3 regions of the Ralstonia sp. R-29 genome follow, and region 3 is predicted to be linked to each of the others. Evidence: predicted binding sites of a transcription regulator. Region 3 holds the regulator's gene; each other region holds the start of a gene.
What was found. Region 3 encodes FliA, which starts transcription of late flagellar genes. Its sites were predicted from a motif close to CTAAAGTTTNNNNNNNNNNNGCCGNTA; they were not measured.

Region 1: a site for FliA is predicted at 5,536-5,562, ahead of ACN9M1_RS22575 (flagellin). Genes of this name have one in related genera too.
Region 2: a site for FliA is predicted at 5,483-5,509, ahead of flgM (flagellar biosynthesis anti-sigma factor FlgM). Genes of this name have one in related genera too.

Annotation. Positions count from the first base shown of each region.
Region 1 covers NZ_CP184378.1:1,193,485-1,203,537, forward strand. Annotated here, with positions in the region: gene ACN9M1_RS22550 (MarR family winged helix-turn-helix transcriptional regulator) at 1-361, shown strand, start outside; gene ACN9M1_RS22555 (glycosyltransferase) at 358-1,440, shown strand; gene ACN9M1_RS22560 (flagellar protein FliT) at 1,434-1,790, opposite strand; gene fliS (flagellar export chaperone FliS) at 1,847-2,293, opposite strand; gene fliD (flagellar filament capping protein FliD) at 2,355-4,403, opposite strand; gene ACN9M1_RS22575 (flagellin) at 4,601-5,422, opposite strand; gene ACN9M1_RS22580 (LuxR C-terminal-related transcriptional regulator) at 5,845-6,480, shown strand; gene ACN9M1_RS22585 (putative bifunctional diguanylate cyclase/phosphodiesterase) at 6,614-8,350, opposite strand; gene fliL (flagellar basal body-associated protein FliL) at 8,843-9,340, shown strand; gene fliM (flagellar motor switch protein FliM) at 9,342-10,053, shown strand, end outside.
Region 2 covers NZ_CP184378.1:1,239,078-1,249,130, forward strand. Annotated here, with positions in the region: gene flgG (flagellar basal-body rod protein FlgG) at 1-74, opposite strand, end outside; gene flgF (flagellar basal-body rod protein FlgF) at 113-850, opposite strand; gene flgE (flagellar hook protein FlgE) at 874-2,085, opposite strand; gene ACN9M1_RS22800 (flagellar hook assembly protein FlgD) at 2,126-2,776, opposite strand; gene flgC (flagellar basal body rod protein FlgC) at 2,817-3,230, opposite strand; gene flgB (flagellar basal body rod protein FlgB) at 3,564-4,019, opposite strand; gene flgA (flagellar basal body P-ring formation chaperone FlgA) at 4,422-5,306, shown strand; gene flgM (flagellar biosynthesis anti-sigma factor FlgM) at 5,546-5,866, shown strand; gene ACN9M1_RS22825 (flagella synthesis protein FlgN) at 5,999-6,460, shown strand; gene ACN9M1_RS22830 (LuxR C-terminal-related transcriptional regulator) at 6,937-7,632, shown strand; gene ACN9M1_RS22835 (outer envelope protein) at 7,771-8,538, opposite strand; gene ACN9M1_RS22840 (GntR family transcriptional regulator) at 8,992-9,720, opposite strand; gene ACN9M1_RS22845 (H-NS family nucleoid-associated regulatory protein) at 9,822-10,053, opposite strand, start outside.
Region 3 covers NZ_CP184378.1:49,159-59,211, forward strand. Annotated here, with positions in the region: gene flhF (flagellar biosynthesis protein FlhF) at 1-1,029, shown strand, start outside; gene ACN9M1_RS17460 (MinD/ParA family ATP-binding protein) at 1,044-1,820, shown strand; gene ACN9M1_RS17465 (RNA polymerase sigma factor FliA) at 1,829-2,590, shown strand; gene ACN9M1_RS17470 (MBL fold metallo-hydrolase) at 2,620-3,702, opposite strand; gene ACN9M1_RS17475 (hypothetical protein) at 3,972-4,706, shown strand; gene ACN9M1_RS17480 (nucleobase:cation symporter-2 family protein) at 4,886-6,298, shown strand; gene ACN9M1_RS17485 (aldose epimerase family protein) at 6,316-7,398, opposite strand; gene ACN9M1_RS17490 (XylR family transcriptional regulator) at 7,395-8,627, opposite strand; gene xylF (D-xylose ABC transporter substrate-binding protein) at 8,891-9,919, shown strand; gene xylG (D-xylose ABC transporter ATP-binding protein) at 10,007-10,053, shown strand, end outside.

The sequences.
Region 1 (10,053 bases), 890 kb from region 3:
CTTGCTCGACGAGTTGGGCCTCACCTACCCGCAATACCTGGTGATGCTGGCCTGCTGGCAGCAGGCGCCCTGCGCCGTGGGCGATCTCGGCCGCACGCTGTACCTCGACACGGGCACGCTCACGCCGCTCCTCAAGCGACTGGAAGAACAAGGGTTGGTCACCCGCACGCGCGATCCGGATGACCAGCGCCGCGTGGTTATCGAACTGACCGACGCTGGCCGCGCACTGCGCGAGCGTGCCGCGAAGGTGCCGGAAGCGCTGGCCTGCAAGATTCCACTGGAATTGGATGAAATTGGCGCCACGCGCAACACCCTGCGCAAGCTGCTCGACGCCCTCGCCGCGGCGGACGACCGCCAATGAGCGCGTCCTCCACTTCCGCCAATCTGGCCCTGGTTGTCATCGCCCGCAACGAAGCCGCCTGCATCGCGCGCTGCCTGCTCAGTGCCAAGCCCTTTGTTGATCGCATGGTGGTGCTTGATACGGGTTCCACCGACGACACCGCTGCCATTGCCGAGTCATGCGGTGCAGTCGTGCGCCACATGACCTGGGCGAACGATTTCTCCGCCGCACGCAACGCTGCGCTGCAAGCCGCCGATGCCGGCTGGAACCTCATCCTCGACGCGGACGAATGGCTCGAAAGCGGCGGCGAATATCTGCGCACGCTGGCGGGTGCAAATCCCTCGCTAGGCGTGGTGTGCGTCAAGAACGATACCGATGCACCGGAATCCGCCAGCCAACTCATTGCGTGGATCCCCCGGGTGCTGCCGCGCGGCGTGCACTACACGGGGCGCATTCACGAGCAGCCGGTGTCGTCATTGCCGGCGGCACGCGTACCGATCGTGATCCGTCACGACGGTTACACCGCGGCCCAGATGCAAAAGAAAGGCGAGCGCAATACGCAACTACTGCTCGATGAACTGGCGCATCGGCCAGATGATCCGTATGTGCTGTATCAGCTCGGGAAAGAAACCGAGCTGCATCATGAGGACTACGCAAAGGCAGCGGACTACTACACTCGTGCGGCCAACTTGGCGCCGCAGGACGCCCCGTACCGCCGCAACCTGACGCTGCGCTATGTGTACAGTCTGGGCAAGGCAGGCCGAATGGAAGAGGCCCTCGCCCAGGCGGATGCCGGCATCCAAACGTGGCCGGACTTTCCAGATCTGTGCTTTGCGTTGGGATTGATCTTGCTGGATGCGGCGGCCAAGCACCCCGACGAAGCAGCCACCCAGTGGCTACCGCTGGCGGAGCAGATCTTCACCCGGTGCCTGGAGATCGGCGATCAGCCGGAGATGGACGGTAGCGTCATCGGCCGGGGCAGCTTCCTCGCCGCCCAGCAACTGGCGATCGTGTATCAGATGCAGAGCCAGGCGCTCGCACGCAAATCCGAGCACTACCTGACGCTGTCAAAACAACTGCAGAACAACCCGTCTCAATAACGCGCCATGCTGCCATAAGCGTTGCTGGCGGTGGTGGCACGTCGTGCCGTGTCGATGCGCTTTTGCAGGCGCTCCAGACGCGGATACACCATCGCACGAACGCGAGCATCGTCTTCCAGAATGCGTACGAGCAGCGTGCGCTTGCGCTCGATGTCGGCATGCGACAGCGTGGGATGCGGCTCGGAACGGCGCAGCGCATCCACATAGGCGGCGCTTTCGCGTTCGAGTGTGCTGACGACTTCCCAGTTACCCACTTCCGCCGCGCCGACCATTTCAGCGGTCAGGCGAGCGATGGCTTCGTAGCAGATGAACAGACTTTCGCTGTCCTTGATCGGGATGTTCCGGTGCATATTGGCTCCAGTTGGGCCGAATTCAGTCAAAGGTCGCTTCACTCAACGCCACGCTATCAGCTCACCACGCTCAGGTGGCTGTTTGCCACGGCGGCGCCGGGTTGACCAGCCGGGCCCTTCTGGCCGATGGCCAGCCATGCGTCCTGCAGCGGTACCAGCAGGCCGTCTACCTCGGCGAGGATGGCGGGATCGTTGTTGGCGTTGGCCACCAGCAGGCGGCGAAGCATGTAGTCATACAGCGTGTTCAGTTGCACGGCGATGTCGCCGCCGCGCTGGTGATCGAGGCTCGCCTGCAGGCCCTGCCCGATGATCGAAATGGCCTTATCGATCGCGCGCACCTTGGCCAGCACGTCGCCGCGCTCCATGGCGATACCAGCCACGTTGAGGGCAGCGCGCGCGCCTTCAAACAGCATGGCAATCAGACGATGGGGGTTGGCATCGACCACGGATGTCTCGATACCGACTTGCGCATAGGCACCGATGGCACGGCGTGCAGCGTACATGGAAAAGGTCCTCGCTGTAGTCTGTCTTATTTTGGGTTGTTGCTCTAAAACGCAGCCTGACTTAGTTGCTGCTCGAAGTCTGCTTGGCGATGGCCGCGAGCTGCGTCGTCAGGTAACTGCTGGTATTCGTCATGCTCGCCACCGCTGAAGACAACGCGTTGAATTGCGTGTAATACAGCGCCTGCTTGTTGCTCAACTTCAATTGCATGTTGGTGATCTGGCTGGCAAGCGAGGTGAGCGAGTTGTTGATCGAATCGGTCTCGTTCTGCACCATGCCGGTGGATGAGAGCAGGCCGCTCATCACCGTGTTGAGCTGTGCGGCATACCCGCGCTGCACCGTGACGGTACCGCGGCTGCCCAGCACGCCGCCGGTCACGCTCACCGTCAGGCCGTCGACAGCGGTGCCGGTGGCGCCATACAGGTTCTGGCCCGAGCCGGTTGCGGCCACGCCATTGATCGTGCCTTGTACATCCACGCCAGCGGTGGCCGTGGGGCTCGCCCCAAAAAGCGACGAAGCGCCATTGCCCGACACCGACACCGACGACACCGAACCAAACTGGCTGTCGGCAATACTCAGCACACCGCTGGCATTGGCCGACACCGATGCGGTGACCTTGGCGTTCTGCAGCGTGGTCGACGCGTTGATCTGGCTCTGGATCTGCGCGGCCAAGCTGGTTGCGCTGTAGCTGCCCGCCGGCACCGTCACGTTGACGGCCATGCCGCTGATGGTGAACGCCAGCGTGTCGTTCACACCGGCCGTGATCGTCGTATTGGCCGCAGCCGAACCCGTCAGTGAGCCCTGCGTGGCCAGCTGCGTCACGTTGACGGCGTAGCTGCCCGACTGCGTGGTGTCCGAGAACGTCGGCACGCTCACCAGCGAATCGGTGGCCGAGCCCGTGCCGGCAAACAGCCCGGCGACCTGGCTAGGCGACGCGGCAATAGCGGCCGACAGCTTGGAGCTGTCGACCGACAGCGTGCCGTCAGATTTCATCGTCACGCCCACGCTGCCCAGCGACTGGTAGTTGCCTGTGCCGACCGCCTGGCCCAGCACGTCGGTGATCTGGTTGATGAGCGTCTTGGTGCTGACATCGCCCGCCAACGGGCCGTTGTTGGCCTTGTTGGCGGTGTCGATGTTGGTCAGCGTATTCAGTTGCGTGCGCAGCGCGTTATAGCCGTTCACGAAGTTGTTGACGGCTGTGGTGGTGGCAGTCGGGTCGTTGGCCACCGTCACAGTGGTGCTGCCCGTCTTGGCCAGCGTGAACGACGTGCCGTCCACCACGTTGGACAACGTGTTGGTCGGGCTCTGCACCGCGATGCCGTTGATGGTGGCCTGGGCGTTCTGGCCCGTGGTCACCTCGGTCATGTTCTGCGTGCCGGCCGGGTCCTGCGAGAGCAGCGACTGCAGCGTGGCATCGCCCGACACGGAGATTTTCATCTCCGAATTGGACCCGCCGGCCGCGGAAGTCAGCACCAGGCGGTACGGTGAGCCGCTGCCATCGTTGACGATGCTGGCCGACACACCCAGGTTGGCCGAGTTGATGGCATCGCGGATGCCCGCCAGCGTGTTGTTGGACGAGTCGATCGTGATGGAGCCGCCCGCCAGGTTGCCGTTCTGCGTGAACGTGGAACCCGTGTATTTGCCACCAGAAAAGCTGCCGCCAGACACCGAGCCGAACGAAAACGAGATCGTCGTGGACGACCCGCCGCCAATGGCCGCCGTGGTGGAGGTCTGGCCTTGCGCGGCCAGCACTTGCGACTGAGCGAGCTGCGTCACATTGACGGCGTATGACCCAGCCCTGGCTGAGCCGCCGACCGATGCATTGAGCACCGAAGTGTCGTAGCCGCTCGCCTTCATGCCGCTGTAGTTCGACGCACTGGTCAGGCTCGACAGCGCAGTCTGGAAGGTCGATAGCGCGCTTTTGAGCGTGCCCACGGCCGAGAGCTGCGTCTGGTACGAGGTTTGCTGCGTCTGCAGCTGCGTCAGCGGCTGGCTTTCCACGCTCATCAAGCTGGAGACCAGCGAGTTGACGTCGATGCTCGTCCCGATGCCAGGAATTGAAATCGGTGGAACGTAGCTGCCGTTCGTGGAAGAGGTGGTGGTGGTCGCCATGATCAGGTCGAGTAAGCGTCTGCGCCAGCGGAAGTCTCTCTACACAACGGCACTGGCTGCCGCTTCTTTAGGGCACGTTATGCGAACGCCACCCACGAAGAAGAGGGGGTATCCGACAAAAGAAAAAGGCCGGCGCCCCGAAGAGCGCCGGCCTATGGCCCAACCGCCAGGCGGCCAGGCTGCATCCAGCTTACCGATTAGCCCTTCAGCAGGCTCAGGATGCTGTTCGGTGCCGAGTTGGCTTGCGCCAGCATGGCCGTACCCGCTTGCTGCAGGATGTTCTGACGCGTCATGTTCGACGTTTCCGACGCGTAGTCCGTATCGATCATGACCGACTTGGCGGCCGACAGCGCCGTGTTCGACGAGGTCAGCGTGTTGATGGTCGAGGTCAGACCGCTTTGCTGCGCGCCCAGGTCAGCACGTGCTGCCTTCAGGCTGGCCAGGTCGGCGTCGATCTTGGCCTGCGCTGCGGTGGCGTTGGAAGTCGACGTCACGCTCGTGCCCGACAGCGTACCGAAGCTGGCCAGGTTGGCGTTGGTGACGGTTGCTGCGTCGGTCGCTGCGTTTTGGCCGTACTGGAACGTCGTGGACGTCACCGAACCGTCGAACAGCTTAGCGCCGTTGTAGTTGGCGTTGGTCTCGATGTTCTTGTTGGCGGTAGCCAGCTGTTGGTATTCCTTGTCCAGGTTGGCCTGGTCGGTGGTCGACAGACCGCCGTTGTTGGCTTCCACAGCCAGTTGGCGCATACGTTGCAGGTTGTTTTCAACCTGGCCCAGGTACGAGTCGGCCGTTTGCAGATACGACTGTGCGTTGTTGGCGTTCTGGATACCCTGGGTTTGCGAGTTCAGCGTGGTCGTCAGGCTGGAGGCCACAGCGTAAGCAGCGGCGTCATCCTTTGCGCTGTTCACGCGCAGGCCGGTCGACAAACGTTGCAGCGAGGTCTGCAGTGCATCTTTCGATGCCCCCAGTGCTTGTTGCGTTTGCAGGGACGAGATGTTGGTATTAAGGCTGAGGGACATGACGGCTCCTAAGATTCCCGATGGCGTTGTTGCCCGATTGGTTGCTCGTTCCGGCTAGGCCGGGCAACGTGACCTGTAACTTGAAGGGGATCAGGTCTGCGTTGTACTCAGGTTATCGGTGGCCTCCAGAGAAAGTTTAGGGTCGCCTTGACAAATTTGTGCGCGAGCGGCGGTTTGGGCTGGCGGGCACCCCGGGTTGCTCCCCACCGGCGCCCCCTCCAAAAGAGGCACCGGGCCGGCTTCTTGGGCGGCAGCCCCTCGGCTATACTCGACCGACCAGACCCAAAGCGCCCCGTGCCTATCTATAGAGAGCGCTATCGCACAGATGGGGAGTTGCAAGCCCCTCCGGCAAGGCACAGCAGCGCGTAGCCCTCCGGCGGGTAGAAGAGCTCAACGCGAGCCGTTTGACCGCAACGCCCATCATGCTCAATGTCCTGATCGTCGAACCGCACGATATTGCCCGTGTCGGCCTGCGCCAGATCCTCAAGGATTCGCGCCTGGCCCGGCAGATCGAGGCCGTGCCGGACCTGCGCAACGCCAACAACGACCTGCTCGCCGAGCGCGAGTGGGACGTGATGCTGTTTTCAGTGGAATCGGCCTCTGGCGACGAATTCCAGACCATCAAGGCCGTGCGCCAGCAACATGCGCGCCTGGCCGTGCTGGCGCTCGGGCGCCATCCTGAAGCGTTGCTGGCCGTGCGCGCACTCAAGGCCGGCGCCTCCGGCTACCTGCCGATGGACGCCAGCCAGCCGCAGTTGCTCGCGGCCGTCAACGCCATCTCCAAGGGGAAGAAGTACCTGCCGTCCGACCTGGTGGAGGTGCTGGCCGATAACCTGAATGTCGACTGGGACAAGCCCCGTCACGACATCCTCTCCGACCGCGAATTCCAGACGCTGCGCATGCTGGGCTCCGGCCGCACGCTGGGTGAAATTGCGGAGGCACTGCAGATCAGCGCCAAGACCGTCAGCGTGTACCGTGGCCGCGTGCTGTCCAAAATGAAGCTGCGCAACAACGCCGAGCTGACGGTGTACGTGGTCAGCAACGGCCTGCAACTATAGGGCGCCCCGTAAAGCTACTGCGCGGCCCGATCTTGGCGGTGCGATGCTCGCCGTACCCATGACGGCTGCGCTTCTCCCACCAAGCTAGGGCCGCTCGCTACGCTTTCCAGGACACCCTAAATTGACTCAAGACTTATAGAAACCGTGGGACGCGCTCTCCATAGCGGCGGGCGTTTTCTCGCACGAGGTCTTGCACTGCGGTCGGTTCCAGCGGGCGCGCGAGCAGGTAGCCCTGAAACTCATCGCACCCCACTTCGCGCAGGAACTCGAGCTGCCCGGTGGTCTCCACCCCTTCGGCCACGGTCTTCATGCCCATGGCCTGCGCCATCATGATGATGGCCCGCGTGATGGCTGCGCGCTCCGCCACGTGCGGCAGATCCTGCACGAACGAGCGATCGATCTTCAGCGTATCGATCGGGAAGCGATGCAGATACGACAGCGATGAATACCCCGTGCCGAAGTCATCCAGCGCCAGCGACACGCCCATCGCCCGCAGCTCGGTAAGCAGCGCATGCAATGACGGATCGTCGCGAATCAGAATGCCTTCGGTCATCTCCAGCTCAACCGCATTGCCGGGCAAACCGCTGGTGGACAGCGCCCGGCGCACCATGGTGCTCAGTTGCCCCGAGCTGAACGCCTGCCCGGACAGGTTGATCGACATGCGTAAGTGCGGCAGCCCGATGCGGCGCCAGCGCGCGAGTTGGTCGCAGGCGGCGCGCAGGATCCAGCGGTCGATCTCGACAATCAACCCGGTCTCTTCGGCATCGTGGATGAACTGGCCGGGCATCATCTGGCCGAAGTCGGCCGAGTTCCAGCGGATCAGCGCTTCCACGCCGACAATGCGGCCGCTGCGCACGTCCACACGCGGTTGGTAATCCGCGTAGAACTCGTTGCGGTCGCTGGCGCGGCGCAGGCCCGATTCAATGCGGAAACGGCGCGAGACACGGTCGTCCAGATCGCTCGTAAAGGTCTGGAAGTTGTTGCGCCCGCGTTCCTTGGCCAGGTACATGGCGGCGTCGGCCTTGCGCAGCAGCGTGTTGGGGTCGTCGCCGTCGTGCGGTGCCACGGCAATGCCGATCGACACCCCCAGATACAGCTCCTGCCCCTCTATATAGAACGGCGCGCTGAGAGCCGACAGGATGCGCTCGGCCACACGGCGCGTGCCGATGCTGTCGAGCGCCTCAAGCATGACGACAAATTCATCACCGCCCAGCCGGGCGACGGTATCGGCTTCGCGCGCGCAGGCCTGCAGGCGCGCGGCCACTTCCCGCAGCAGCATGTCGCCAAACTGATGGCCCAGCGTGTCGTTGACGTTCTTGAAACGATCCAGGTCCAGGAACATGACCGAGACCCGCGAATGATTGCGGCGCGCAATCGCCAGCGCGTGCTCCAGCCGGTCTTCGAGCGCAGAGCGGTTCAGCAGCCCGGTGAGCGTGTCGTGCGTGGCCAGATGCCGGATGCGCTGCTGCGCCTCGCGGATCTGCGTAATGTCCACCAGTGACACCAGCACCGAATACGGCGGCGCGCCTTCCACAGCGTCCGTCGGCGAGGCGGTCATCGACTGGCCACCTTGGGTATACAGCGGCGTCCAGTTGCTCGACACCCACACGGTGCGACCGTCCTGGCAATGCAGCCCGAAGATCTGGTTCAACTGCGGCTGGCCTTCGGCCAGTACGTCGCGATCGGGCCAGTCGGCTTCGTGGATGGAAGTTTCGAACTCGTCAACGGCCGAATTGACCACCGTGGGCAACAACCGCCCGACCAGTGCGTCCATCGGCATGCCCAGCAGCCGGGCCGCACTCGGGTTGGCGTAGGTGACGCGCCGGTCGGCGCCGCAGACCAGGATGCCCTCGGTCAGCGCGTTGACCATCGACAGCAGATCCAGCTTGGGGCAGAAGCCCGGCAGTTCGCCGCGCGCCGGACAATCGGCGGGCAGGCCGTCGGCATCAACCGTTGCCAGGGCAACACGCGTGGGAAAAGGTAGAGGGTTCAAGACGGCTTCCGGCAAGGCAAGTGTGCGGGCCGGACCACGCCGGCGCGTTCTGTCCACTTACAACGGCAGGCGCCCGTAAATCTTTCGGAACGGCATCACATTTGCGTCAAAAGACGGGCCCGCGCGCTTGACAAGACACATTTGTATTTGCCCAGGCATCATCAATATGCTCCAAACGTCACTTATTGAGGCCGCTTCAACACGTCGGCGGCATCGCAAACCCCCGAGATAGGCCGGATTGACCGCGTTTCTTGTCGGAATGAGGTGGACACAGCTGGGGAAGAATGCCATCCGAGAACCCGACTCTATGGCTTGCAACGTGCGCCAGAGCCGGGAAGCCAATCCCCCCTTTGTTCCCGAGTGATCCCCATGGCCGAAGCTGCTGCCGCTACCACTGCCCCCGCCCCAGCAAAGGGCGGCTCCACCAAGCTGCTGCTGATCATCCTGATCGTGCTCGTGCTCGTCGGCATGGGCGGCGCCGCTGCTTGGTTCTTCCTCGGCGGCGGCAATCACGCCGCAGCCGGCCCCGCCGCTCCGCCCAAGCCGAAACAGCCGGTGTTCGTGGCCATGGAAACCCTCACCGTCAATCTGCAACCCGAAGAAGGCAACGATCGCTATCTGCAGATCGGCATCACATTCAAGAGCTTCGACAAGCACGCCGAAGAAGAGATCAAGACCTATACGCCAGAACTGCGCAGCCGGGTCCTGACGTTGCTAGCCAGCAAGGCACCCACCGAGCTGTACTCGGCCGAGGGCAAGGGCAAGCTGTCCAAGGAAATCGTCGAACAGTGTGAGGAGGTGTTCAAGGCCGTCGGCAAGGAATCGCCGGTGGCGGACGTCCTGTTCACCAACTTTGTGATCCAGTGACATGCTCAAGGAAGAGTTTCTTTCCCAGGAGGAGATCGATGCGCTCCTCAAGGGCGTCTCCGACGACACAGACGATGAACCTGTCGAGGACGCCCCCGCTGGCATACGCTCGTACAACCTGGGCTCGCAGGAGCGCATCGTCCGTGGGCGCATGCCCACGCTGGAAATCATCAACGAGCGTTTTGCGCGCAACTGGCGTATCGGGCTGTTCAACTTCATGCGGCGCAACGCGGAGATCTCCGTCGGGCCTGTGAAGGTGCAGAAGTACAGCGAGTTCATCCGCAACCTGGTGGTGCCGACCTCGCTGAACCTGGTGCACGTCAAGCCGCTGCGCGGCACGGCGCTGTTCGTGTTCGACCCCAACCTGATCTTCCTGGTGGTCGACAACCTGTTCGGCGGCGACGGGCGCTTTCACATGCGCGTGGAAGGCCGCGACTTTACCGATGTGGAGCAGCGGATCATCCAGCGCATGCTGCAGCTCGTGTTCGAGCACTACGCCAAGGCGTGGCAGCCGGTGTACCCGATCGATTTCGAATTCCTGCGCATGGAAATGCACACCGAATTCGCCAACGTGGCCACGCCCAATGAAGTGGTGGTCACCACCAGCTTCAGCATTGAGTTGGGCAGCAACGGCGGCGACGTGCACATCTGCATGCCGTACACCATGATCGAGCCGATCCGCGACCGGCTCACCTCGGCCATCCAGGGCGAGG
Region 2 (10,053 bases), 850 kb from region 3:
TTGTTCGAGATGACGTCCAGCTGCGATTGCTGCGCGTCCATCCCGGTTTTGGAAATCCACAGGGAGCGAATCATGTTCGAGTCCTTGGTTGATTCAGTTATGCGCCCGCCGATCAGGCGTGGCGCAGCAGTTCATTGGCCGACTGTGCGTTCGAGTCGCTCGTGTGCAGCGACTTCATCTGCATCTCGAGCTGGCGGGAGATCTCAATCATGTTGACCAGCGAATCGGTCAGATTGACGTTGCTGCCCTCCAGCGCACCGCCCGTAATGCGCACCTTTTCGTCCACGGCGGCATCCTGGCCGTCGCGCTGGCGAAACAGGCCGTCGGTACCGCGGTCGATGTTGGCCGGCTCGATACTCACCAGCTTCAGACGGCCGAGCGCCACGGGTGGCGTGCGGTTGTCGGCGCTGATCGCGTTGACCGTGCCGTCCTTGGCAAACTGCACCGTGGTATCGGGCGGCAACGTGATCGGGCCGCCGTCACCCAGCACAGGCTGGCCGGAGAGCGTCTGGATCGTGCCGTCCGGACCCACCTGGAACGTGCCGGCGCGGGTGTAGGCCTCGCTGCCATCCGGCGTTTGCACGGCAAAGAAGCCTTGGCCGTCGATGGCCACGTCCAGGCTGCGGCCGGTGGTTTCGATCGGGCCAGGCGTGAGATCCGTGCCGATGGCCGAGGCCATCACGTAGCTGCGCGTGGGCGAACCTTCGCCCTGCACGCCCACTGAATGGAACGCATCGATCTGGGCCTTGAAACCCGTCGTGCTGGCGTTGGCGAGGTTGTTGGCGCTGGCCGCCTGTTGGTCGAACAGGTGCTTCACGCCAGTCATCGACACGTAGATCGAACGATCCATTGTGGTGGGCTCCTGCTTGTGGCTTAACGCATGCTGACCAAGGTCTGGAGGATCGTATCCTCCGTCTTGATGGTCTGCGCATTGGCCTGGTACGAACGCTGAGCCACGATCATGTTGACCAGCTCCTGGCTCAGGTCCACGTTCGATTGCTCCACCGCCGACGATTGCAGCAGGCCGAACGAGCCCATGCCCGGCGTGCCGAGGTTGGGCGCGCCCGAGTTGGACGTTTCCACCCACTGGTTGCCGCCGATGCTCTGCAGGCCTTCCGGTGCCTTGAAGTTGGCCATGGCGATCTGGCCCAGCGTGGCCGTGCGGCCATTGGAGTAGCGCGCCGTGACGATACCGTCGGTACCGACCGAGTAGCTCGCCAGGCGGCCCGTGGCGTAGCCGTCTTGCGCAACGCCGGGCGCGGTGTCGTTGTAGCCACCGCCGTATTGCGTGGTGCCCGTGAAGTCCATGCTGGCGATGCTCATGCCGCCGAACGCCACGGCAATCTTGCTGGGCGAAGACGTCAGCTGGCCGTTGCTGTTGAACGTGAGCGACGTCACCGGGTTGCCGCCGGTGGGGTTGTTGCCATCGACCTGCGAGTAGACATCCCAACCGGTGGCGGTGCGCACGTAGTAGTTGGTCAGCATGTGCGCCGTGCCCGTGCCGTCGTACACCTGCTCCGACACGGAGTGGTTGAACGTGGCCGAGTTGGCGTTCGAGAACGGCGTGGTGGTCGGTGGGGTGGCGGCCGCATCCAGGTTGATGCCGAACGTCGTGTTCGTGGTGGCAAGCGGCGCCAGGTCGTTCACCGGAATCTGCAGGTTGGTCAGTACAGCGGTGTTGACTTTGCCGGCGCTGTCCACGCCGTAGCCCGTCAGGTTTTGGCCGGTGGCGGACAAGATGAAACCGTTCTTGTCGGTGTGGAACTGGCCGTTACGCGTGTACGACACCTGGCCGCTGCTCGTATCGACCGTGCGGTAGAAGCCCGTGCCGTTGATCGCGATATCCAGCGGGTTGCCGGTAATGGTCACATTGCCCTGCGTGAACGACTGCGACACGTTGGTCACGCTCACGCCCTGCCCGATCTGGGTGTCCGACGCGCCCACCAGCGAGCGTGCGTACACGTCGCCAAACTCGGCGGTTGCCTTCTTGAAGCCGACGGTGTTGGCGTTGGCAACGTTGTTGCCGATCACGTCGAGGTTTTTGGAGGCGGCGTCGAGACCGCTCAGGCCTTGCTGGAATCCCATTGTGTTCTCCCGAGAAAGTATGGAAGCGGTGTTCGCCGCGTTATTGAATCGTCGTGATGTCCGACAGCTTGGCCGTGTTGCCCGAGGCCAGTTGCAGCTGCGTCGTCCCGTTGGTAATGGTCACGCCCGTCACCTTGTCGGCGCCCGTGGCGTTGGCCGTGGTGGTCTTGCCGCCCAGCATGGCGGAGACCGAAATCGAATACGTACCGTCGGCCACCGTAGTGCCGCTGTCGTTCTTGCCGTTCCAGGCGTAGCTGCCGCTACCGGGCGCCATCTGGCCCAGATCGACGGAACGCACGGTGTTGCCGCGCGCATCCTTGATGGTGACCACCACATCGTCGGCGCCGTTGGGCACCGAAATCCCGAAGTTGGCCGTGCCCGATGCCAGCGTGAGCGACGACGACGGCACCTGCACGCTGCGCCCGATCAGCGACGACGCCTGCGTGGCGGCGTTCTGCGTGGCCATGTTGGTCATCGTGGTGTTCAACTGTTGGATGCCGTTGACGGTGTTGATCTGCGCCAACTGCGAGGTCATCTGCGAGTTGTCCATCGGGTTGAGCGGATCCTGGTTCTTCAGCTGCGCGACCAGCAGCTGCATGAACGTGTTCTGCAGATCGGTGCCGCTGGTGACGGCAAGCTGGTTGCCGGTGTTCGTGGTACTGCCGGTGCTGCTGGTTGCGCTGACGGTCATGTTCGTATCTCGCTAGGATGGGGGCCCTTCATTGGCCTAATCACTGGCCCAGGGTCAGGGCCTTGGAGGCCATCGTCTTGGTGGTGTTGGCGACTTCCACGTTGGCCTGGTACGAGCGCGAGGCGGAAATCATGTTGACCATTTCTTCGACCGGATCCACGTTGGGCATGGTCACGTAGCCATCGGCATCGGCCAGCGGGTTGCCCGGCTGGTGCATGCGCTTCATGGGCGTGACGGTGTCTTCCACCACACGGTCGACCGACACGCCGGTGGCATAGGCATCGCCGTCGGTCTGCTGCGCGGGGGTGAATACCACCTGCTTGGCGCGGTAGGCCGTGCCGTCCGGGCCGGTCACGCTCTCGGCGTTGGCCAGGTTGGAGGCCACTACGTTCATGCGCTTGGACTGCGCGGTGAGCGCGCTGCCAGCCACATCCATCACCTTGAATAGCGACATGTTGGTTCCGCTGTCTTCTGAATACTGTGCCCGGCGCGATTGCCGGGTCTAACTTGCCGTTGTGAGGGCGCGCTCCGAGCCAGATCTGCCTGGCCCGGGGCGCCACATCACTCCCGCCCCTCTTTCTCGCCGCGCCTGACTGCTGCGCGGTCGTCTTGCCCTATACGTCGTGTTAGTCCACTGAATCACTGAAATTGGTCGGTGCTTGCCATGCCATCGGGGCGCATCGCGTCGTTGCAAATGCTCGCAATAGCCAGCTATTGCTGCGCTTTGCGCCTAGCGCTGCATCCCCCATGGCATGTCCTTCACCTCCCATTTCAATGATTCAGCGGACTAGCTGTTCTGGATGGCCGCCAGCATCGACTTGATCTTCTGCGTCACGATGTTCAAGTCGGCCTCGTAACGCACCGTGTTGTCGGCAAAGCGCATGCGCTCGCCGTCCATGTCCACCGTGTTGCCGTCAATCGACGGTTGCTGCGAGGTGCGGTACTGCACCTCACCTTGCAGCGCCTTGGTCTGCTGAGATAGCGACGCCTGCATCGGCGTCACATCGCCTGCCGGGGCGCCGGTGGTGGTCAAGTGACCGGCCGCCGTTGCCATCATCGGGAGGCTGTTACCGCTTTGCTGGCCGACCGCGTTCTGCAGCGCAGACTGAAAATCAAAGTCGCGCGCCTTGTAGTTCGGCGTATCGGCGTTGGCGATGTTCGAGGCCAGGATCTGGTGCCGCTGCGAACGCAAGTGCAGCGCCTGCTCCTGAAAACCGAACAACTGATCCAGCTTGTCGACCATGTCTGTATTCCTTGCGCGCGGCGCCCTGTTGTGGCGCGCCCGCCGGGTTTGTGTTCCAAATTCCGTTGGGGGTGGAGACTGCGGCACCGGCGGCCCCTTCAAAACCACCGATGCCGTCTCCAAAAACCGCTTGTTACCGCGTGCTGCTGAGTTGCCGTCATGCACCTCAGTGGAAAAGGACTGTCTGCGATCCAGCAGCCGCCACGAACACGACCACCAGGACAGGTCACGCGAGGCACAACCAGACACCGCGCAACGCCAGGGACTTCACCACGTTGCAAAGTCTAGGGGCCGGTGCGCAAGTGCATTCGTCCGAATAAGGGGGGGATTGGCCGACATTTCCGCATTTGGCTCTCCCGAGCGCGTGGCTACACTTCACCGGACTTTTGATGGAGGCTTGCCATGCCACAGCGGTTTGCACGCAGCGCGCACCACCCGACACTCGCCGTTGTCCGGCGCACGCGTGCCGTGGCCATGCCATTGGCGGCCCGCCAGCGCAAGCTGCTGCTGATGGTGATGCTGGCGCTTGGCGTGCTCGCCAGCCTGGCGCACCCGATCCTGGCGCACGCGCAGGGCATGATGCGCGTGGGCTATGCGCCAGCCGCCGCCAACCAGCCTATGCCCGCCCAGCCGGCGACGACCATCCAGGGCCCGACCGCCATCCAGATGCAGATTCAGCAGCAGTTGCAATCGCAACTGGACATCCTGGGCGGCACCAACGACGCCGGCGCCCCGCGCGCCTCGGTAGAAGTCGGCCCCGTCGACCCGCGCATCGCCAACCAGCCGTGTGATCAGATCGACCTGATGTTGCCCGCCGCCAACCGCCTGCGCGGCCGTATACAAGTGGGCGTGCGCTGCCGTTCGCCGCACGCCTGGGCGGCATGGGTGCCGGCCACGATTCAGATCAGCGGAACGTATTACGTGGCCGTACATCAGTTGTCGCCAGGCAAGACGCTCGACATGGGCGACCTGGAAGCCCGCACGGGCGATCTGTCTGCGCTGCCGCCCTCCGTGGTGCAGCAGCCCGCGGACGTGGTGGGCCGCGTACTCGTCACCAGCGTGGCGCCCAACCAGCCGTTGCGCGCCGAGAGCCTGCGCTTGCCCATCGCCGTGCAAGCGGGCCAGACCGTCAAACTCGTCGCCGACGGAGGTGGCTTCCAAGTCACAAGTGACGGACGGGCGCTGAATCAGGCGGCCATTGGCCAAGTTGCGCAGGTGCGCACCGCCAACGGCAACGTCATCTCGGGGATTGCGCAGTCGGTTGGCGTGGTCGCCGTCCAGTTTTGAGCTTGGTTTGATGCGAACCGATCACTTTCACAGTGTGATGTGCAATCGCATTCCGCCGCTAAGAGCCGCTAACAAAGCTGTCCTGGCTAGGCGTGCCGACGCAGACAGTACAAGCGTACCGAGTGTTGGTCACTGCGGGAGGCGCAACGACGCCAGGGCGGCTTTGTTAGCGGCTCTAAAGTTTGAGCCGGGGTTGGCCGATATGGGTGTTAGGATGAACGCGCTCTTCGGAGACACCTGTGAAAATCAACCATATCGTCAACAACGCGCCCGCCGTGGTGCCGGCCAAGGACGCCACGTCCGGGTCGAGCCGCGCCACGAGCACACCGTCGGCCAGCGGCACGGCTGCGGGCTCGACGCGCCACAGTGGCGACACCCCGTCGCTCTCCGTTCAACAAGTCTCGCGCCAAGTGGGCAGTGGCGACTTCGACGCAGCACGCGTCGAGCAGATTCGCGCCGCCATCAAGAATGGCACGCTGAAGATGGACGCCGGCAAGATCGCCGATGCGGCACTGTCCGACGCCCAGTCGCTGCTCTCGACGCGAAGCAAAAAGGCCTGACGGGGCACTTCCCGCGCCTGTCTCTCGTTTTTGATGACGCCGCCGGCCCGCATGGGCTGATCGCGGCGGGGTGGCGCTCAGCCCATGCGGGCCGGCGGCTGCCCAAGCTCCCCACGCTGATAGGTCGCCACCATGGATAACACGCTGCTGATCCGCACCCTTGCCGACGAGCAGGCACTGCTGCGCGCCGCCACCCAAACCCTGGAAGCCGAAAGCCAGGCGTTGCGCGATGGCGACATGGCCGAGCTCGAGCGCATTACCCAAACCAAGCAGAACCAGCTCACCGCCCTGGGCGAAGCCGACCGTGAGCGCCGCCTGTGGTGGGCGCAGCACGGCGGCGCAGATCCATACGGGCTGGTGAAATACCTGCGCTCGGACGAAACCGCCAGCCGCCTGTTCGACGAGAACCTCGCCCTGGCCCGCGCCCTGCGCCAGCGCAATATCGACAACGGCGCCCTGATCGACCTGCGCCTGCGTGCCACGCAGAATGCACTGTCCGTGCTGCACGCAGCCAATAATGGCGGCGGAACCCCCTACGGCCGCGACGGCAAACAGCCGCTGTCGATGCCGCGCTTCTCGGTCGTCGCGCAATAAGCCCCGGCGGCACACCGCCGCCACGCTCCCCGCCTGTCCTACGCCACCGCAGACCCCAATTTCGCCCCGAGTCAATGGGCGTGAAGTGGGGCTAGCTGCTGCCGCCTGATCCTGATATCTATACCGGTCTTGCACACATCCAATCGGGGTAAACAAAAAGGTTTACATCCCATTGATGGGTGCAACAAGCATGCTGGGGATTTATTCTGCGGATTTTGGCGGGGTATATCCCCCGCGCCTGGCGACATAAATAAGAAAACCGGAAGGGAATTGCGCCTGAATGGCGTAGCAAGGTTTTGGCCCGGCGGCACCGTACTGCGGTGACCACCGGTTGAACGGGGAAACATACCGAAACCGCGCGCCATTGCATTTCCACCAGCCACGTCTGTATGTATTTGGATCGCGCCGGTCCAAATGGACGAGGCCACGGCTGATTCCGGTCATGGGCAAACAACCATAACCAGACAGGCGGCGCAGTGAAATCAATCGTAGTCGAGGCGCACCCATTGGTGCGCGCCGGTGCCACCCACGTTTTGCAGTCCTTGCCGGCCATTTCCGAGGTCGTCAGCGTCGAGCCGGACGAGGCACTTTTTGAAAACCTTGCGGCGCATGCGGACGCCGAACTGGCCCTGATCGGCCTGCCCATTCCGGGCATCGACGATCTGCCAGCCCTCTCCCGGTTGCTGCAACAGCCGCATCCGAGACATATTGCCGTGCTGGGTGAAACCGACTCAGCGGCGCACGTACGTGCGCTTATGCAATTGAATATTTCTGCCTATCTGCTGAAAAGCTATTCCGGCAAATTGATTGCCGCAGCATTGGAATTGGTATTGGCCGGCGGCCGTTATGTACCCGCCTCCGTTGTGTTGGCCCGCGCCGCATCCTCGGCGGCGGGCGCATCCAATGGCCATGACGATTCCGCATTACTGGGGCTCACCCAGCGGCAATATGAGATTCTCGTGCTGCTCGCGCGCGGGCACCCGGTCAAAACCATCAGCCGCATGCTGAGCATTTCAGAGGCGACAGCCAAGGCGCATATCAATGCGCTATATCGCCGGCTGGAGGTGCGCAGCCGGACGGAGGCGGTGTTCGTGGCCACCCAGCGCGGCGCCATGCTGTTGAACTCGCCACAACCGGCCGAGCCGCCGATACGGTTGGCGCGCACCGGTTAACCGCTCTCGGTTAGCTTCCACCATAAAAAACGGCGCCCGAATCTTCGGACGCCGCTGGCAACCCACGCCCACGCTGTCGACACGCGGGCGGTGACAAGGAAACAGCCCGCCAATACCAACGGTACCGGCGGCAGCCCATCAGAAGTGGTATTCCGCGCGCACCATCGGCGTTTTTGCCAGCGAACCGGGTACCGATGCCGGGTTGCCGAACTTGTTGCGCCAGTATTGATATTCAATGCCCACGCGCAGCGTGTTCTTACCCAGATGTAAAGGCGTGCCCAGGTCGTACATCAACATGGCGTCGATGTTCAGCTCCGGCGCGGTGCCGCCGCCGAATTCGTTGTTGCCCTTGGCTGCGATGTAGTTGGCATACCCCTCAAACGACAGCCCCGTCGAGCCGATGGGGATACCCCATGCCGCGTTGAGCATCGGGTGGGCCTTGTAGTGGTAGCGGCTCGTGACGCCGACCGGCTCGTTGCTCTCCCACAGCATCAGCAGGCTGATGTTCAGGAAACCCGGCACGTCCATCATGACCGTCGGCCCGACCACCAGCATGCGCTTTTTCGATGCGTAGCCGGGGTCGTTCTTGGTGTTCCAGTCAAAGCCGGCGGTCAGGCCATAGCCGCGAATCGGCCCGGCGCTGAGGTTTTTGTCGAGCACCTTGCCGATATCGAGCGTGTGGCGATACACGACATAGGCTTCCTGCGCGTTGGCGTCCTTGCTGTCTGACTGCAGGAAATCGACGTTCAGGTAGTTCGTGCCGTACTTGTATCCGCTGGCGTGCGTGAAGTTGAAGATGTTCTTGTGAATGCCGTCACCCACAAACGGCTCTGCGAATTGGGTGCCATAGCGATAGCCGATTGAGGTATCGCTCCATTCGACTGCCCCCGCATCTGCTGCCCCCATCAACAGCGCAACTGCCGTCAAGGCGCAGGCAGTGAGTTTGCCCGCCGCCGTCTTCTGATGTGTTGTCATAGTGTTTGATTTCCCCCGAGTAGTGAATCGCAAAAAAGAATCCATCTGCATTCGTCCCGCACTTCTGCGTCAGATAGGTTTTGGGCGAATGTCCGACCAGATCGCGCCTTGGCAGGCATCGATTTCCTCAATCCGCGTTCTCCGGCCAAGGCCATCATTCGCGGCTGAGTGGATTGCTTCGCAGGGAAGGCGGCTCAACCCGCCCCGCACAATCGGGGCGAGTCAATGCAACAGCCGTGCCAGTGCAGCACGACGGCGTCACAACACAGCAAATGGGCGCTTGGATGAAAAAGGGGCGCTGTCCAGCTTGGCTACCCCGGGCAGACAAGTCCCCTCACAGGGGTATGCGACGCGGTTTCTGCACCGTGCTGGCGCAGTGCCGGTTCAGTCGTTCTGCAGCACGCGGATGTCGACTTCGCGGGTGTAGCGCTCGGGCGAGAAATCGCAATACGTGAGGGAGATCGGCACGTCGGCGCCGCTATAGCCGATGCGGCGCACGCGGACCAGCGGTACGCCCATCGCTACGTCGAGTTGGGCAGCCTGGTGGGCATCGGCCACGCAGGCCAGGGGCGCCTCGCGCGAACGCGCGATGGTCAGATTGGCGCGCTGGAACACCTGCACGAACAGGCGGTCCTCAAAATCGCGCGCCTCCAGCATGGCGGCCAGCCGGGAGGTCAGCCACGTGCGCAGCAGCATGATCGGTTGGCCGCCCACCTGCGCGCGGCGCTCCACGAAGGCCACTTGCGCACCCACCTCCAAACCCAGCGCGGTGGCGACGGTTTCATCAGCCTGCTCCACACGGAACACGCTCACCGTATAGACGGCGCCGGGCACATACTCGAGCGCCGCGTCGGACTGGCCCGGCGCATACAGCACCGGCCGATGCGGCCCCACGCGATCGAGCACCACACTGCGTTGCCCGCGCGAGCGCTTGAGCAGCCCACGTGCCGCCAGTTCATTGAGCGTGCGGCGCGCAGTCAGCCGCGAGACGCCGTAGCGCTGGGCGACTTCGTTCTCGCTGGGCGCAACGCTGCCGGCGGGCAATGCGCCGTGCAGGATGTCGAGCCGGATGCGGTCGGCCAGTTCAAGGTATTTGGGCAGGCGAGGCGTCATGCCGTTGTTATACAGGAACGTGGATCGCGCGCGCCAATGAAAACGGCCCACCGTAGGGTGGGCCATCCGAGCTTGACGCGCACTGGGCGCGGTCAGTCAGATCAGGCGATCAGGAACTTGTCGCGGTTCTTGCCGATCCAGGCCGGCGCACGGCCGCGGCCCGACCACGTTGCACCCGTCTTCGGATCACGGTACTTGGCCGGTACCGGAGCCTTGGAACCGGCACGGCGGCCACGGCGCGGTGCCAGGCCCAGATCCTCAGCCGACAGGCCGTATTCGGCAACCGTCTGGCGCACTTGCTGGATCACGGTTTCCAGTTCCTTGGCGCGAGCG
Region 3 (10,053 bases):
ATCGACCTGAAGGCCGATCTGCGTGCGGACCTGAAGGCCGATCTGAAAGCCGAAAGCGATGCCATGACGCGCCGCATGGTCAGCGAGATCGACGTGCTCAAGAGCACGCTGACCGATGCCATGTCGAGCCTCGCCTCGCTGGGTGTGAAGCTGGGCGACCCGGTGCGTACGCGCCTGTTCCAGACCATGCTGAATGCAGGTTTCTCGGCGCAGCTCACGCGCTACGTGCTGGAGAACATGCCGCAGCACGATACGTATGAAGGCGCGCTGGATTTCGTGCAGCGCGCGATTGAAAAGAACCTGGCCACCGTGTCGGACGAAAACAGCCTGCTCGACCAGGGCGGCGTGTTTGCCCTGATGGGCCCGACGGGTGTGGGCAAGACCACCACCACCGCCAAGCTGGCTGCGCGCTTCGTGCTGCGCCATGGTGCATCGCGCGTGGCGCTGCTCTCGACCGACAGCTACCGGATCGGCGGCCACGAACAACTGCGCATCTACGGCAAGATCCTGGGCGTCTCGGTGCATGCCGTGAAAGACGCGCAAGACCTGAGCCTGGCGCTGAACGATCTGCGCGAGAAGCACGTCGTGCTGATCGACACCATCGGCATGAGCCAGCGCGATCGCGCCGTGTCCGAACAGATGGCGATGCTGCACGCCGTGGGCCCGTCGATCAAGCGCCTGCTGCTGCTGAACGCAGCCAGCAACGGCAAGACGCTCGACGAGGTGGTGAGCGCCTACCGTGACGCCAACCTCGCGGGCTGCATCCTCACCAAGATCGACGAGGCCACCTCGGTGGGCCACGCGATGGACGTGATGATCCGCCGCCGCCTGCCGCTGCACTACGTGTCGTACGGCCAGCGCGTGCCGGAAGACATTGCGGTGCCCAACAAGAAGCTGCTGGTGCATCGCACGTTCCGCGCGGGCGCCGAGCAATCGTCGTTCGCGCTGGATTCGGACGAGTCGCTGCTGGTGGCGCAAGGCGCCACACGTAGCCGCGAACCCGGCCTGGCCGCTTTCGATTTCGCCTGAACAAGGGGGCGAGCATGACCACACCTTTCGCCAAGGATCAAGCCGCCGGGCTGCGCCGCATGCTCGGTCAGGCAGCCAGCCGCCGCGTGCTGGTGATCGGCGAGCAAGAGCAGGTGGATGACTTTGTCGACAACCTGCGCATTGCGCTGTCTGCCATGGGCCGCGACGCCGCCGTGGTGAGCGCGCAGACCATGCTGGCGGTGACGGGCATGCTCGAACAGTACGACGACACTGCGGACGTGACGCTGGTGGCCGCGCATTTCGGTACGCGCGCGCTCGCCACCGTGGCCGAGGCTTGCGACGACGTGCTGCTGACCTTCACTGATGGCCCGGAAGGCATCAAGAGCGCGTACACGCTGCTCAAGAAAACCGCCGTGCTGCAAGGTAGCGGCGCCGGCATCCGCACCGTGGTTTGCGGCGCGCATTCGGTGGATTCCGCCCTGCGCGTGTTCAGCAACCTGGCCAACACCGTGGGCCAGTACCTGAACACCCGAATCGATTTCGCTGGTTACCTCCCGGAGGACCGGCATGTAGAACTGGCGCTCTCGCTCGGCAAGCCCGTGGCGAGCGCGTTTCCCGCATCGCCTTCGGCCATGGCGTTCCGCCAGCTTGCCGAAGAGATGCTGAGCTGGGCCAGCAGTCATAGCGCCGGGGCCCAGCCTGAGGAGGGCATCGGTCAAACCGTGCCGTCGCGGGTGGAGGCATCGGCGCAGACACAGACAACAACGTCAATATCGGCACCGACAGCGACGCCCCACGCCACTGCGCGTGCGGCCGAGATGGTTTATTGAGGCGCAGCATGAACGAAGCGCCAAAGGCAGGCATGGATATGTACACCGCAACCGGTCGCAAGACCAAGTCCGACGAAATGGCCGCATACGCACCGCTGGTGCGCCGCATCGCCAACCAGATGATGGTGAAGCTGCCGGCCAGCGTAGAACTGGATGACCTCATCCAGGCCGGCATGATGGGCTTGCTCGATGCGCTGTCGCGCTACGAAGAAACGCAGGGCGTGCAGTTCGAGTTCTACGCGGCCCAGCGGATTCGCGGCGCGATCCTGGACGAGCTGCGCGGCTCCGACTGGCTGCCGCGCGGGTTGCGCCGCAATGCCCGCACGATCGAGCAGGCGATCCAGAAGCTGCAGCAGCAGAAGGGCCGTGCACCTACGGAAACCGAGATTGCTGCTGCACTGGGCATGTCGCTGGCCGAATACCAGAAGCAACTGGTCGACCTGCAAGGCAGCCAGCTGCTGTATTACGAAGACTTCGATCGCGAAGACGCCGACGCCTTCATCGAAAACCGCGCCGCCGAGAACGACGCCACGCCGCTGGACCAACTGCTGGACCACGACCTGCGCGAATCGGTCGTGGCCGCCATCGAAGGTCTGCCCGAGCGCGAAAAGCTCATGATGAGCCTGTACTACGAGCAGGATCTGAACCTGCGCGAAATCGGCGCCGTGATGGGCGTGTCGGAATCGCGCGTGTGCCAGATCCACAGCCAGGCCATTGCCCGCATTCGCGCCAAGCTGCGCGACCGCGCGTGGCTGCCGACGCCGACCTGATCTCGGCGCAGTTCTACGCTGCCAGTTTTCTATTGCGCGGCCAGCGAGTCATCTCGCGGCCGCGTTTTTTCTTGGTGCAACTCGGTGACAAGGCGCGCTGCCTCGGCATCCCACACGCGCGTTTCACCGTGGCGGAAGAGGGTGAAGCGCTCGGCCGGCACGTTGGCCGCCTTCAACGCGTTCGCCAGATCGGTGATGGGCTGGTCGAGTGCTTCGTCCGTCAGCGGGAACGTGCCCCAGTGGATGCCCACGGCCTGTTGCGCGCCGATGTCGCGCATCACCTGCACGGCTTCGGTCGGATCAATGTGCTGGGACTTCATGAACCAGCGCGGCTCGTAAGCACCCACGGCAATTGCCGCCACATCAAAGTGGCCAAAGCGCGCGCCAATGTCGCGTGTGTCTTGCGAATACCCCAAGTCCCCCGAGAACCAGAAGCGCAACTGCGGATGCAGCAGCGCCCAACTGCCCCACAGCGTGTGGTTGCGGTCGTACAGGCCGCGTGCGGACCAGTGCTGCACGGCGCAGAAATACGCGGTGAATGGGCCGAAGTTCGCCTCGTCATCCCAATCGAATGCACGTACGTTGGCGTTGCTACCCGACAGGCGCGTGCCGCGCACGTTGCGCGCAAACCAGTGGTCGATCCCCAGCGGTACGAAAAACATCGGTGCGCCACCGGGCTGGCGCATGAGCGCGCGCACGCTGGCTTTGTCGAGATGGTCGTAGTGGTTGTGCGAGATCAGCACCAGGTCGATATGCGGCAATTGCTTGAGCGACAGGCCGGGCGGCTGGTGCCGGCGTGGCCCGGCAAAGGGCAGGGGCGATGCGCGCTTGGAGAACACCGGGTCGGTCAGCACGTTCAGGCCGTCGATCTGCAGCAGCAGCGTTTCATGGCCGATCCAGGTGAGTTGCGGCACGTTGGGCGGCCGGTGCACGGCGGCCAGATTGGGCGCGACGCAGGACAGGTCCTGCGTGGGCGGCTTGGGCAGATTGAGGCGGCGGCGCTCCTGCTGCCATTTCCAGAAATCGCCGTTCGTGCGGGGGTGCGGGTAGCGGTTGCGGAATCCGTCGGGGGTGTGGTGGGGTTTGGATGGATCGTAGTGGGGGTTGGCCATGGCGTCGCAGGGGGTGGACGAGCCACCCAGGTGAGGGAAGCGGCTCGAATATCAAGAAGTATCAACTTCTGTTGGTTTCTGAATTTCGGATGCGCCACTGCCTAGGCTGAAACGGCCTCGCCGAGGCGCGCTCCGCGGCACATTTCAAGCGGGGCGCGGCAGTCAACCCTTCCTCATAGAACCCGCATGCATTCAGATTCTTACTTGGCCGGTCAACTTGATGTTTCGGATGCGCAGGCCGCGCATCAAAAAGGGGGGCCGTTTGTGGCTTGACAGGTTGTCAGGAACCCGGACATGGCGGACAGATCATCCGCTTGGCCGATGCCCGGGCTGCCACGTTTTCTCCCCGGCCATCGCGCCCGAGTGCGCCGCCCAGGTTTGTGCTGGGTGGGCCGGCGCGACAGACCAGCGGCAGCGTCGCGCGGCTGGCGCAACTTCCCTCGGGTGCCATTGTCGGCATCAACGACTATCAGCTGATTGGCGCCGCCGCCGAACTGGCTGACGTTCTCCATCTACGCGGTTATATGCACGGGCGCTGGACACATGGCCAGGCGCGCTTGGGCGGACATGTGCGGCACATCGCCGGCGATGCCGGGGAATGCCACTACGCCGTGGTCGAACAGAGCACCGCGCTGCTGCGCCGACACACCGCACTCGGGTGTCTGGGTACCTTCACATCGCCTACCGTGGCGGCCGGCAGCGGCCCTGTTGGGCAGGCGCAAGGCACGCTCGATATGGTCTGGCAGAACGGTGTCTTGCGCTTGATCGGCAGCGTGGAAGTGCGTGCAAACGGCGCGCAAGCCACTCTGCTGATCCGCCACTACCAGCCTGGGTTGGGGGCCGCGTGCCAAGGCGGCAGCCCGTTCGGGGGCAACACGTACACCCTCACGCCCGTGGTAGCGGAAAGCGGCCTGTTGCGGTGCGTCATCCTCTACAAGGTGCGGCTGGATTCGGGCGTGTTCTACCAGGGCGTGGGGATGTTCGAAGCGCACGCGCGTACATGAACCCAAAATATGTACACAAAAGACGGCGCATATTGTTGACAGATACAAACGCGGTCTCCAAGATTGCCGGCAAATGTGCGGCATCACGTCACACACATGTTGGCAGCCGATGCGCCTTGCGCGGCCTGCCCAAGCACGCTCCCCGGCACGCACAGGGGGGCGGCATCCGGAGACAAAACATGCGCCAATCCCCCGGCCACCCTTCGCCTGCGTCCTCCACCTGCGTGGACCCTGTCAACGAGCGCTTGCCGCTGCCGCGCCTGTTCGCGCTCGGCCTGCAGCACCTGCTGGTGATGTATGCCGGCGCGATTGCCGTGCCGCTGATTGTCGGCAATGCGCTCGGTCTGTCGAAGAGCGATCTCTCCTATCTGGTCAATTGCGACCTGTTTGCAGCCGGCATCGGCACGCTCATCCAGTCGCTCGGCTTTCTGATCTTCGGGATTCGCTTGCCGGTGATGATGGGGGTGACGTTTGCCGCGGTGGCACCCATGATCGCCATCGGTGTGGAGCCCGGCATGGGGCTGCCGGGCATCTTTGGGGCGTCCATCGTTTCAGGCGTGTTCGGTATTGCGATTGCACCGCTGATGGGCCGGCTGCTGGGCCTGTTTCCGCGCGTGGTGACGGGCACCGTGATCATGCTGATCGGCTTTTCGCTGCTGAGCGTGGGCATCAACTGGGCAGCGGGTGGTCAGCAGATGATTCCGCAGGTGGTGGACGGCGTGAAACAGATGGTGCCGAACCCGGCCTTTGGTGATCCGTTTGGCCTGGCCATTGCCGCGCTGGTGCTGGTGACAATTCTGCTGCTGACCAAGTTCGGCAACGCCCTGCTGTGCAATATCGCTGTGCTGCTGGGCATCGTCGCGGGCACGCTGGTGGCCGCCGCTTTCGGCAAGGTGTCGCTGGCGGATGCAGGCGCCGCGCCGCTGATGACGCTGGTGACGCCGTTCCACTTTGGCATGCCCAGGTTCGAGCTGTCGGCCATCATTTCGATGTGCATCGTGATCGTGATCACGCTGGTGGAGTCGACCGGCATGTTCCTGGCGCTGGCGCACGTGGTCGGCAAACCAATCTCGCGCAACGAGTTGACGAATGGCCTGCGTGCCGATGGCTTGGCGACGGTGGTGGCGGGTGTGTTCAACACGTTCCCGCATACGTCGTTCTCGCAGAACATCGGGCTGGTGTCGATTACCGGTGTGCGTTCACGCTATGTGGCGGCGGCCGGTGGTGTGCTGCTGATCGTGCTGGGGCTGTTTCCGAAGCTGTCGTATGTGGTGGCCTCGGTGCCGCAATACGTGCTGGGCGGCGCGGGGCTGGTGATGTTCGGCATGGTGGCCGCTGCCGGCATTCGCATGCTGGGCATGGTGGATTTCCAGCAGCAGCGCCATAACCTGCTGATCATTGCCGTGTCGGTCGGCTTTGGGATGATGCCGACGTTGGCGCCGGCCTTCTTCCATCACTTTCCGGATTGGATGCGGCCCATTACCCACAGCGGCATCGTGATGGGCACGCTGGTGGCGGTGGTACTCAATGCGTGGTTCAACGGCATTCGCGACGCGCACGAGGTCATGCATGGCGCCGCTGCGGCGCACTGAAATTTAGCCTGCTCGCCTCACGTTTCGCGGGCAATCGACACGCGATATTGGGTGCGCTGCCGATACACCGCGCCGGGCCGGAGCATGACCGTTTCCGCGTCGGGCATGTTGACGTGGTTCGGATACGCGCTCGCTTCCAGGCACAAGCCGCTGCGTGGCGCGTGCGTGCCCGAGAGTTTTTGGCCCGAGTAGAACTGCAGCCCACGTTGGTCTGTCAGCACCGTCAACTCGCGGCCGCTGCCGGGGTCATACAGCCGCGCGACCGGGCGCACTTGCAGGGCATCGTTCAACGCTGCGTTGCGCAGCACGAAGCAGTGGTCGAACCCACCGGCCTGCGCGAGTTGCGCGTGGGGCCAATCCAGCCGGACCCCAATCGGCGCCCCCTGCCGAAAATCAAATGCCGTACCGGCGACGCTGGATAGCCGCGTCGGAATCAGCTTGGCATCGACTTCCCAATACGCGTCGGCATCAATGGAGAGGATGTGGCCTTTGATGTCGGTGCCGGGTTTGCCGCTCAGGTTGAAATAGCCGTGGCTCGTCAAGTTGACGGGCGTGGGCGCATCGGTGCGCGCTTCGTAATCGATCGACAGCGTGCCGTCGTCATCCAATGCATAGCGAACCTGCACGGCGACATTGCCGGGGAATCCGGCATCGCCCTCGGGGGAGGTGAGCCGCATGACGAGTGTGCCGTCTTGCTCGTCAGTGGCCCACAGCGCGCGATGAAAGCCGGTTGCGCCGCCGTGGAGCAGATTGCCGCCTTCGTTGCGATCGAGCGCGTAGTCGATGCCATCGAGCGTAAAACGCGCGCCGGCAATGCGGTTGGCCCAGCGCCCGATCAAGCCCCCCAGGAAGCCCGCCGATTCAAGGTAAGCGAGGGGCGATTCGTGGTTGAGAAGAATCTCGCCTAGGCGCCCGCCACGGTCGGGCGCTTGCCATGAGACGAGCGTCGCCCCGAGATCGCTGATCGAAACACGCATGCCCTGGGCATTGCGCAGCGTAAACAACCGAACCGGTTCACCGCCGGGCAATCGCCCCCAAGTTGTCGTTGAGATGGTGCCATCGACCGGCGCGTAGGTGGAAAGCGCTTGCGCGATGCTCATGATTGGCCCTGTGCGATGGTGCGTTCTTGGTATTCACGTGGTGTGCAATCCAGCTCGCGACGGAATACGGCGTGCATGTATTGCGGGGAGGTAAAGCCGCAGCGCACCGCCACCTCGGCGGTGGCGACATCGCGGCTGGCCAGCATGTGCTTGGCGGCGTCGAGCTTATGGCGAAGGATTTCCTGGTGCACGGTGCAATGCAATTCACGACGAAAGTGTTCTTCGAGCGAGGAGCGCGAGATACCGACGTAGTCCGCGACCTGCTCGGTCTTGATTCCCTGGCAGGCATATTGCCGGATGAAGTGCCGCGCACGCATGACATACGGGCTGGCCAGTGGCTGGTGCCTGGACGATGCCAGTACGTTGATGCCAACCGGCGGCACGAGAATCTGCCGGCCCGCCAATTCTCCCAAACGGGCACCGCCCAGCATCTGATGCAGCAGGTGTGCGGCGGTGCGGCCCATCTCCATGGTGCCCTGAATGACGGACGACAGCGGGATACGGCTCAGCGTGCGCGTGAGCGGATCGTTGTCGATGCCGATGATGGCGATTTCTTCCGGCACCGCGAACCCCGCTGACACGCACGCCTGCAGCAGATGCCGCGCCCGCGCATCCGTCACCGCGATGATGCCGATGGGCTTGGGCAAGCCGCGCAGCCATTCAATCAACTGGCTGATCGCCTGATGCCACGTGGGCGCGCTGGTTGAGAGGCCGCGGTAGATCTCTTGCGCGATGGGCGCGGCGGGATTGTCTAGCCGCCGCAAGTGGGTAAAGGCCAACTCGCGCTGCTGCGCCCACCGGTTTTCTGGCGCCTGGGGCAGGCTGTACAGCGCGAAGTGCTGCAGGCCAGCCTCGATCAGGTGACGGTAGGCCAGCGAGACCAGCTTGCCGTTGTCCGTGGCGACGTAGGGCACGTTGGCCGGGTAGTGCGCGGCGTCTTCATACGACGAGCCGACGGCGACCACCGGCAGTGGGCAGTCACGCAGCGCTTCGGCCACGGTGGGGTCGTCGAAATCCGCGATGATGCCGTCGCCGTCAAAGCGCTCGATGCCGGGTAGGCGGCAGCGGAAATCCTCTTCCAGAAACACGTCCCACGTCACGCGGGTCGAGCGCATGTAGTCGCCAATGCCCGTGATGATTTCGCGGTCATACACCTTGTTGGCGTTGAACAGCAGCGCAATGCGATGAATCCGCGCGTGCTGCGAGGGATCGGGCAGTTGACGATGCATGGTGGTTGAGGGGCGCTCGCGGTGGCAGTGGGTTTGCCAAACGGCTGCCACATTCTAGGGGCTGCCTGCGGCGCTGTCAGACGATCGCAGTGGGGTGGCAAGAAATGTTAGGGCGCTTGGGCAATTTCGTAATTGCCGGTGCCGAGCGGGCGCATGCACCATGCCGTTGCCGTCGAGCCGGGCGAGATCACATCACTATTGCGGTGCAGCATGCGCCCCGGCACCCCAGGTGTACCCACCAACACAAGAAGATGGAGTGAGACATGAAATCGAACCAACGCCGTTGTGTTCTGAGGGCCGCGTTTTGCGGTGCAGTGCTCGCCAGCCTGTCGATGGCGGCGCCGCTGGCGCATGCGAGCAAGGAGAAGCCGGAAATCGGTTTTTGTATTGACGACCTGCGTGTCGAGCGCTGGTCGCGCGACCGCGATTACTTTGTCGCTGCAGCGGAAAAACTGGGTGCGAAGGTGTCGGTGCAATCGGCCGATGCCAGCGAGCAACGCCAGATCTCGCAGATCGAGAACCTGATCTCGCGCGGTGTCGACGTGATCGTCATCGTGCCGTTCAACTCCAAGGCGCTGACCAACGTGGTGGCCGAGGCCAAGAAGGCCGGCATCAAGGTGGTGTCGTACGACCGTCTGATTCTCGACGCTGATGTTGATGCCTACATCTCGTTCGACAACGAGAAGGTGGGCGAGCTGCAAGCCCAGGGCGTCTACAACGTACGCCCGAAGGGGAACTACTTCCTGCTGGGCGGCGCCCCCACCGACAACAACGCGAAGATGCTGCGTGAGGGCCAGTTGAAGGTGTTGAAACCGGCCATCGACCGCGGCGACATCAAGGTCGTCGGCTCGCAATGGGTGCCGGAGTGGAGCGCGTCGGCTGCGCTGGGCATCGTTGAAAACGCGCTGACAGCGAACAACAACAAGATCGATGCCGTGGTGGCATCCAACGATGGCACGGCAGGTGGCGCGATCCAGGCGCTGGCTGCGCAGAAGCTGGCCGGCAAGGTGCCAGTGTCGGGGCAGGATGCCGACCTTGCCGCCGTCAAGCGCGTGATTGCCGGTACGCAGACGATGACGGTCTACAAGCCGCTCAAGCTGATTGCCAGCGAGGCCGCGCAGCTTTCGGTATCGCTCGCCAAGGGTGACAAGCCGAAATACAACTCGCAGTATGACAACGGCAAGAAGAAGGTCGACACGGTCTTGCTGCAACCCACCCAGCTCACCAAGGACAACGTCAACCTGGTGGTGAAAGACGGCTTCTACACGCAGGCGCAGATCGGCGCCCAGTAAGGCAACTGCAGTATGTGCCGGTGATGGGGCATGAGGTATGAGTGCACCGCTTCATCGCCGGCCGCGTTCGACTCCAAAGGACGGAGCATGTCTGAACCTCTGCTGCAGATGCGCGGCATCGTCAAAACCTTTGA